DNA from 2 places in the Streptomyces sp. 71268 genome. Region 2 is predicted to be linked to the other one. Evidence: riboswitches for the same ligand, from Rfam matches in the RefSeq annotation. Region 2 holds a riboswitch; the other holds the start of a gene.
The links. Region 2 has a riboswitch for cobalamin ahead of OYE22_RS27265 (cobalamin biosynthesis protein). Riboswitches for the same ligand answer to the same signal wherever they lie in the genome.

Region 1: it holds a riboswitch for cobalamin, as region 2 does, so the genes downstream of both, OYE22_RS31125 (ABC transporter substrate-binding protein) here and OYE22_RS27265 (cobalamin biosynthesis protein) in region 2, are expected to answer to the same signal.

The regions. Positions count from the first base shown of each region.
Region 1 is NZ_CP114200.1:7,809,683-7,813,084, forward strand. Features, by position in the region: gene OYE22_RS31120 (iron ABC transporter permease) at 1-1,030, opposite strand, end outside; gene OYE22_RS31125 (ABC transporter substrate-binding protein) at 1,027-2,043, opposite strand; cobalamin riboswitch at 2,080-2,278, opposite strand; gene OYE22_RS31130 (hypothetical protein) at 2,508-3,110, shown strand.
Region 2 is NZ_CP114200.1:6,832,370-6,835,771, forward strand. Features, by position in the region: gene OYE22_RS27260 (cobyric acid synthase) at 1-1,012, opposite strand, end outside; gene OYE22_RS27265 (cobalamin biosynthesis protein) at 1,027-2,034, opposite strand; cobalamin riboswitch at 2,200-2,332, opposite strand; gene OYE22_RS27270 (hypothetical protein) at 2,562-2,810, opposite strand; gene OYE22_RS27275 (inorganic phosphate transporter) at 2,913-3,402, opposite strand, start outside.

The sequences.
Region 1 (3,402 bases), 980 kb from region 2:
CGCCGACGGGTATCTCCGTCGGCGCGGCGACCGTCCGGGCGGCGATATCGGCCCAGATGAGAAAGATTGCTCCGCCGAGTGCCGCCGTCGGCAGGACCCGGCGGTGGTCGCCGCCAACGAACAGACGCACGATGTGAGGCATCATCAGGCCGACGAAGCCTATCGGGCCGGCCGCCGCGACCAGCACCCCCGTGACGAGGGAAAGCAGGACGAACAGCCGGGCGCGGAAGCGGGCTACATCCAGCCCCATCGTCGTTGCCGCCTCCTCGCCGGCCAGCAACAGGTTGAGGTTGCGGGCCTGCACCATGAGGACGCCGACGCCGAGCAGCAAGGCCATGCTCGGCAACCACAGGGTGTCCCAGTTGACGCCGCCGAGACCGCCGAGGGTCCAGGCGAGGACCGCGCGGGCCTCGTTGCCTCGGTCGGTGGTGAGCAGCAGCAGGTCGAGCACGGCGGTCAGTACCGCCCCGATCGCTACTCCGGACAGCACTAGCCGCGACGAGGTGATGCGACCACCGGTGCGGGCGGTGGCGTACACGAGCAGGAGCGCGCCCAGGGCGCCTACGAAGGCGGCCACCGAGAGGGAGGCCGGTCCGAAGAGGGTGACTCCGAACACGATCACCGAGACAGCGCCGAGCGACGCCCCGGAGGAGACGCCGAGCAGGTACGGCTCGGCGAGCGGATTGCGTACCAGGGCCTGCAGAGCGGTGCCGATCACCGCGAGGCCGGCGCCGGTGACCGCGCCGAGCAGCACCCGTGGTGCTCGTACGTCCACCACGATGATCTCCCGGGCCCTTGTCCAGTCCGTCTGCTGCCAGTCGGCGCCCAGTGCGTGCGTCACGATGCCCCACACCTGGCTCGGCGGTATATGCACAGAGCCGATCGCGAGGCCCGCCGTACCGGAGACGACGAGCAGAGCGGCGAGTATCAGCAGCGTGACAGCCAGCCGCGTACGTCCTGTTGCTGCACCAGTGGCCTTCCGCCGTGGGACAGGCCGCTCGTCGGACGTACCAGGAGCGGCCTGGGTCACCGGAAGCTCTCGGGGTGTAGTCCGCGGGCCAGGTCGCCGACCGCGTAGGCCGAGCGGATGCCGACCAGTGTGGCGGTCAATGGCAGGACGACGAACCGCCTGTTCTTGATGGCCGGTACGTCGGCGAGCGCGGGCTGGGAGACCAGGAACTTCTTTTTCTCCTCGACGCTTCCGGCGCCGGCGTAGTCGTAGATAGCGATGACCTCCGGCTTGCGCTCGACAACCTGCTCCCACGAGACGTCACCAAAGACGTCGTCCAGGTCGGCGAAGGCGTTCTCGCCGCCGGCCAGGCGGATCAAGTCGGTGCCCAAGCTTTTGCCACCGGCGGTGAAGGCGCTCTTGTCGCCGCTGTCGTAGACGAAGACGGATACCTTGGGTTCGCCCTCAACCTCGGCACCGGCCTTGCTGACGCGGCTCTTCAGGTCCGTGACCAGCTTGTCGGCCCGGCCCGGGACGCCGAAGATCGTACCGATGGCCCGGATCTCGTCGTAGGTGTCCTTCATCGTCACCTGTTTCTTGCCGCAGTACTCGCGGTTGAGGTAAGTGTCGATGCCAGCGTCGGCGAACGCCTTGCGGGAACGACCCTCGTTCTCCGCGAAGGCGCTGCCGTATCCGCCGTAGACGAAGTCGGGCTCAGCGTCCAAAATTCTCTCGAACGACGGCTCTTTCTTCGCTAGTTCCGGAATCGCCTCGTATTCTTTCTTCAACTCGGGCAGGACGGCGGAGTCGGGAAACGCGGTGCCGACCATGCGGTCTTTGAGGCCGAGGGCGAGCATGAGTTCCGCCGGGTGCTGGTGGATGGTGACCACTCGCGACGGCGGCTTGTCGTATGTCGTCTCCATGCCACAGTTGTCGACGGTGACCGGGAAGCCCGAAGGCGCGGCTGTGGTGGCCCTCGCGTCCGCACCACTTTCGCCGGACGAACCGCATCCCGTAGTCAGCAGCACTGATGTCAGAGCCACGGCAGCGGCCGTGACACGAAGGAACCCGCGCGTGCGGGCATAGGGGTACAACTGGGACACGTGGTGCCTCCTGGAGTCCGCGCTCCTCGGGGTGGGCCCGCGACAGGCCGGTGTCCTGGCTCCCGGGGTTGGCGTCCCCTTCGCCTTCCCGCGCGGTGCGCGGTGGCGTGTTGCAGGGACGCTCCACGGTCACAGTGGCGGGACCGCGCCGGATTCGCACCGGCTTCCCGTCTCCCGTCGCGGCGATGACCAGGTGATCCTACGTTCCCCCAAGCCGACGGTAAAAGGGGCGTGTCGATCGCTTCACATGGATTCCCGGGGCCCAACGTCGGCCTGCGGCACGTGCGACCCTCCGGCGAGCCCGTTGCCGCCGAACTCGAGCAGTACGCGTGCTCCGCGGTGCGTCACGCTCGGCCTCAGCCGTGCGGCGACAGCGTCCGAGCGGTCGTCCTCAACGGGCTGCGCAGGCGATCAGTGCTGTTAAGTCAAAGCGCGCGCCGTGAGAAAATCGGCGAGTGATTATCGTCGCTGAAGGCCCTACTGCTGTAGGCAAGAGCCACTATGTGGCCACTTTTCCGTCTGCTCAAATTGTCGGCGAGAAACCGGGTCACGTACGCCCGCCTGACGTTGCGGATATCGACGGGGTGAGCCGTTTCTGGACTAGGCGCAGTGAGGAGCGCTGGGCCAGGGCGCTCGATCGTGAAAATGACCAAGGGCGCGCTGTCTGCGACACCGACCCTCTGAAGCTCCATTTATCCTGGACCCTGGCGCGTGCCGGCTTGTCCGCCACCGCCGATGAATTCACGCGCCAGTTGGAGCTCACTCGGTCGGCCATCACCAGGAAGACCCTAGGCGTCGCGGACCTGATCGCCTGTGTGACGCTACCCGAGGACGTTCTGCGGGAGCAGCGGAAGCGGGATATCTCCCGGCGGCGCCGCAATTTCGAGGTGCACGTACGGCTGGCTGAACCGCTGCGTGAATGGTATGCCACGCTGAATTCCGTCGACCCTGGTCGCGTGGCCTGGGAATGGCCGGATGTATCTCACTGGGTTGGTCGGCGTGAACGGTACGACCTGGACTTGTTCGACACCTGGATGGCGAAGCTCCCGCCCCTCTGAAACAGGTCTGATATCGCCCGATGCGGTTCTCGCTGGCGGTGCGAGAGGGGTGTGAAGGAGGCACGATGACGCACCCCGGTAGGGCGGGCCGGTGTGAGGCGCTCGTGCCGACCGTCGATGGGCCATGTCCGGCGACTTCTTCGACTTCCGGCTCGGTCTCTCCTTCTGGCCGTTCTGTCCGAGTCCGAGCAGTGCCAGTGCCGCACTGCCATGGACATCGCCTCGTCCCTGGACGGGGACACCGCTCGGGTAGCCGCCAACCACGTGTGTGGGTCATGCCAGCCGGGTTGGC
Region 2 (3,402 bases):
CGGCGAGCCCGCGCTCGCGCAGCCAGGCCAGGGCGCGCACGGTGCCACGGGTGCCGGGCACCACGACGAGGTCGGCGTCGGCCAGTTCGGCGGGCCGGTCCACGAACCGTACGAGCACGCCCGGTTCGGCCGCGAGGGCGTCCACGTCGGTGAAGTTGGACATCAGCGGCACGGCGCACACCGCGACCCGCAGCACGTCGTCCCCGACCGGCGGCGCGACGGGCGCCTCGCGCACCGCGCCACGCAGCGAGACCCGCAGCCCGTCCTCCTCGTCGATGCCGAGCCCGGAGGCGTACGGCAGGACGCCGAGAGTGCGGCGGCCGGTGAGCCCGCGCAGCATCTCAAGGCCCGGTTCGAGGAGGGTGACGTCGCCACGGAACTTGTTGACCAGGTAGCCGGCGACCAGCTCCTGGTCCTCGGGCGCGAGCAGCGCGGTGGTGCCGAAGAACTGGGCGAACACCCCGCCCCGATCGATGTCCCCGACCACCACCACCGGCAGGTGGGCGGCCCGGGCGATGCCCATGTTCACGATGTCGGTACGGCGCAGGTTGATCTCCGCGGGGCTGCCGGCGCCCTCGCAGATCACCACGTCGTGCGTGCGCCGCAGCTCTTCGAGGCAGGCCACGACCGGCTCGAAGAGCGCCTGCCGCCCGCCGGGCACCGGGCTCGGGTCCTGGGCGCCGGGGGCCCGCTCACCGAAGAAGCCGCGCGCGCTCAGCTCGCCCACCGGCTTGCCCAGCAGCACGACCTGGCTGGAGCGGTCGCTGCCGGGCTTGAGCAGTACGGGGTTCATCAGCGCCGTCGGCTCGACGCGGGCGGCCTGCGCCTGCATCGCCTGAGCCCGCCCGATCTCGGCGCCCTCGCGGGTGACGAAGGAGTTCAGGGACATGTTCTGCCCCTTGAACGGCGCGACCCTGACGCCCCGGCGCGCCAGCCAACGGCAGATGCCCGCCGTCACGACGCTCTTGCCGGCGTCCGACGTCGTCCCGGCGACCAGCAACCCACCGCCCATGCGTCCCGTCCCCCTCATCGGTCCCCCTGGTGCGTGCCCATGGTGGCGGCGCCGTACGCCAGTCGCCCGGCGACGGTTACCGCCAGGGCCAGCGCGCTCACCCGGCGCGAGAGCCGTACGGCGCGCTCGATGTCGGCCACCTCGACCGGCCGGTTCTTAGCGCCCAGCACCGGCCGGTGCTCGACGCGCCCCGCGTACGCGAGGGTGCCGCCGAGCCGTACGCCGAGGGCGCCGGCGAACGCGGCCTCCACCGGGCCCGCGTTGGGGCTCGGGTGGCTGCCGGCATCGCGCCGGGCGACGGCCCAGGCGCCGCGCGGGTTCGGCCCGGCGAGCACGGCCAGCGCCGCCGTCAGCCGGGCGCCGGGCCAGCCGACCACGTCGTCGAGACGGGCCGAGGCCCAGCCGAACCTGCGGTAGCGCGGCGAGCGGTGCCCCACCATCGCGTCCAGCGTGTTCACGGCGCGAAAGCCGAGCAGCCCGGGTGTGCCGCCGACCGCGCCCCACACCAGGGCCCCGACCACCGCGTCCGAGGTGTTCTCGGCGACGGACTCCACGACCGCCCGCGCCATCTGCTGGGCGTCCAGGGCCTGTGGGTCGCGCCCGCACAGCCGTGGCAGCGCGTCCCTGGCCGCGTCGACGTCCGCCGCCGCGAGGGCGGCGCCGATCGTCCGGGCCTCCCGCCCGAGCGTGGTGCCGCCGAGCACGGCCCAGGTGGCGGCGGCGGTCAGCGCCGTCTCGGCGGCGAGGCCGCCCAGCGCCGTGGCCCGGTGCGCGGGCGCGCCGGTGGCCGGGCGGCGCACGGCGCGCGCCAGCAGCGCCCCGGCGAGCACCGTGCCGCCGGCGCACACGGCGGTGTGCAGGGCCCCGCGTCCCCGGTCGTCGCGCCACAGCCGGCGCTCCACGGCGCCGGCGGCGCGTCCGAAGGCGGCCACCGGGTGGCCCCGCCGGGGATCGCCGACGGCACGGTCGCCCAGAAAACCGAGGACGGCACCGCAGGCGTACGCAACATGATCGGTACGCATCGGTCAGTTCGCCGTCGCGCCTCGAAGGGGGAGCGGTGCGCCGGGCCGCCGGGGGCGGCGGCCTCCGGACGAGCGGGGCAGGGCGAAGGGCGCTGGACGGCAGCAGGCCATGGCGGTGTGTCCTCACTCAGGGTCCGCGCCCTGGTTCGACGTGATCGGCGGCGAGAGTCTCCTGGCTCCCGGATCGACGCCACACCCCGGCCTTCCAGCCCGTCGTGTGCGAGCCGTGACCATGCGCTGGGGGAGCGCTCCCCGGTGACAGTGGCGGGACCGCGCCGGACTCACACCGGCTTCCTCTGCTGTCGCCGTTTGGCCCCGGCAGTCCACCACGCCCCGGGAAGACCCGTCAACTCGCCGTTGACCTGCGACGGAACGCCCCACCGAGCGGGAGGCCCCCACTCCGGACGTGCCCACCTCGGCGCGCCGGGCACCACGAACACCGCCCCGGCCGGGCGGCGCCGCGTCGAGACGGCACCACCCGACCGGGGCGGCCGGCCCGCGACGGCGAACCGCCACGGGTGAGGGACTCAGGCGACGATCAGGTAGATCCCGTACGCCACCGCCGCCGCGCACAGCGCGAAGCAGGCGTACGCGCCGGAGCGGGCCAGCGCGCCGGGGCCGCTGGCCGTGGTGGCCCCGGCGGCCCCGGTGGCCGTCTCGCGGGAGGGCTTGGCGGAGGTGCCGACGATGCCGAGCGTGAAGACGCCCACCATGGCGACGGTCACCACCAGGCTCACGCCGAAGACCTGACCGAGCGCGGTCCAGTCGATGTTCATGGCACTGCTTCCTTGTCGTCGGGGCGGCTGGGCCGCGTCGTACGGGGCGCGGGCGCGAGGCGCGTGTGCGTGCCCCGTACGGGTGGACGGGCCGGACGGCGGCTAGACCGTGGCCTTGGCGGGCGCGGAGGCCGATGCCGTGGCGGCGGTCGGCTGCGCCGGCAGGGCGTCGGCGACGGACGCCGACGGGTCCCCGGGAGCGGCCGGCTCCGGCGCCGCGTCGGCGGCCGACTGGGCGAGCGCGGCCTCGGTGGGCGGCGGGGCGACGCTGCGCACGGCGGCGGTCACGATCCCGACCGGCTCGGCGGGGGCGTCCGTCGTGGCGGGGGCGGTGGCGTCCACGGCGACGGCCGCGGCGGCCGGGGCCGGGGCGCCCTCGACGTCGTTGACGTTGGTGTGGTCGACCGGCTTGCGGCGCGAGGCCAGCCAGATGGCGCCGCAGGCGATGACGGCCAGCACGGCGACCGTGGTCACGCCCCAGTCGCCCTGGTCGGCGAGGAGCGCGGCGGCGCCGGCGACCAGGCCGGCGGCCGGCAGCGTCAGGCCCCAGGCGATGACCATCCGGCCGGCGGTGGACCAGCGCACCACGCCG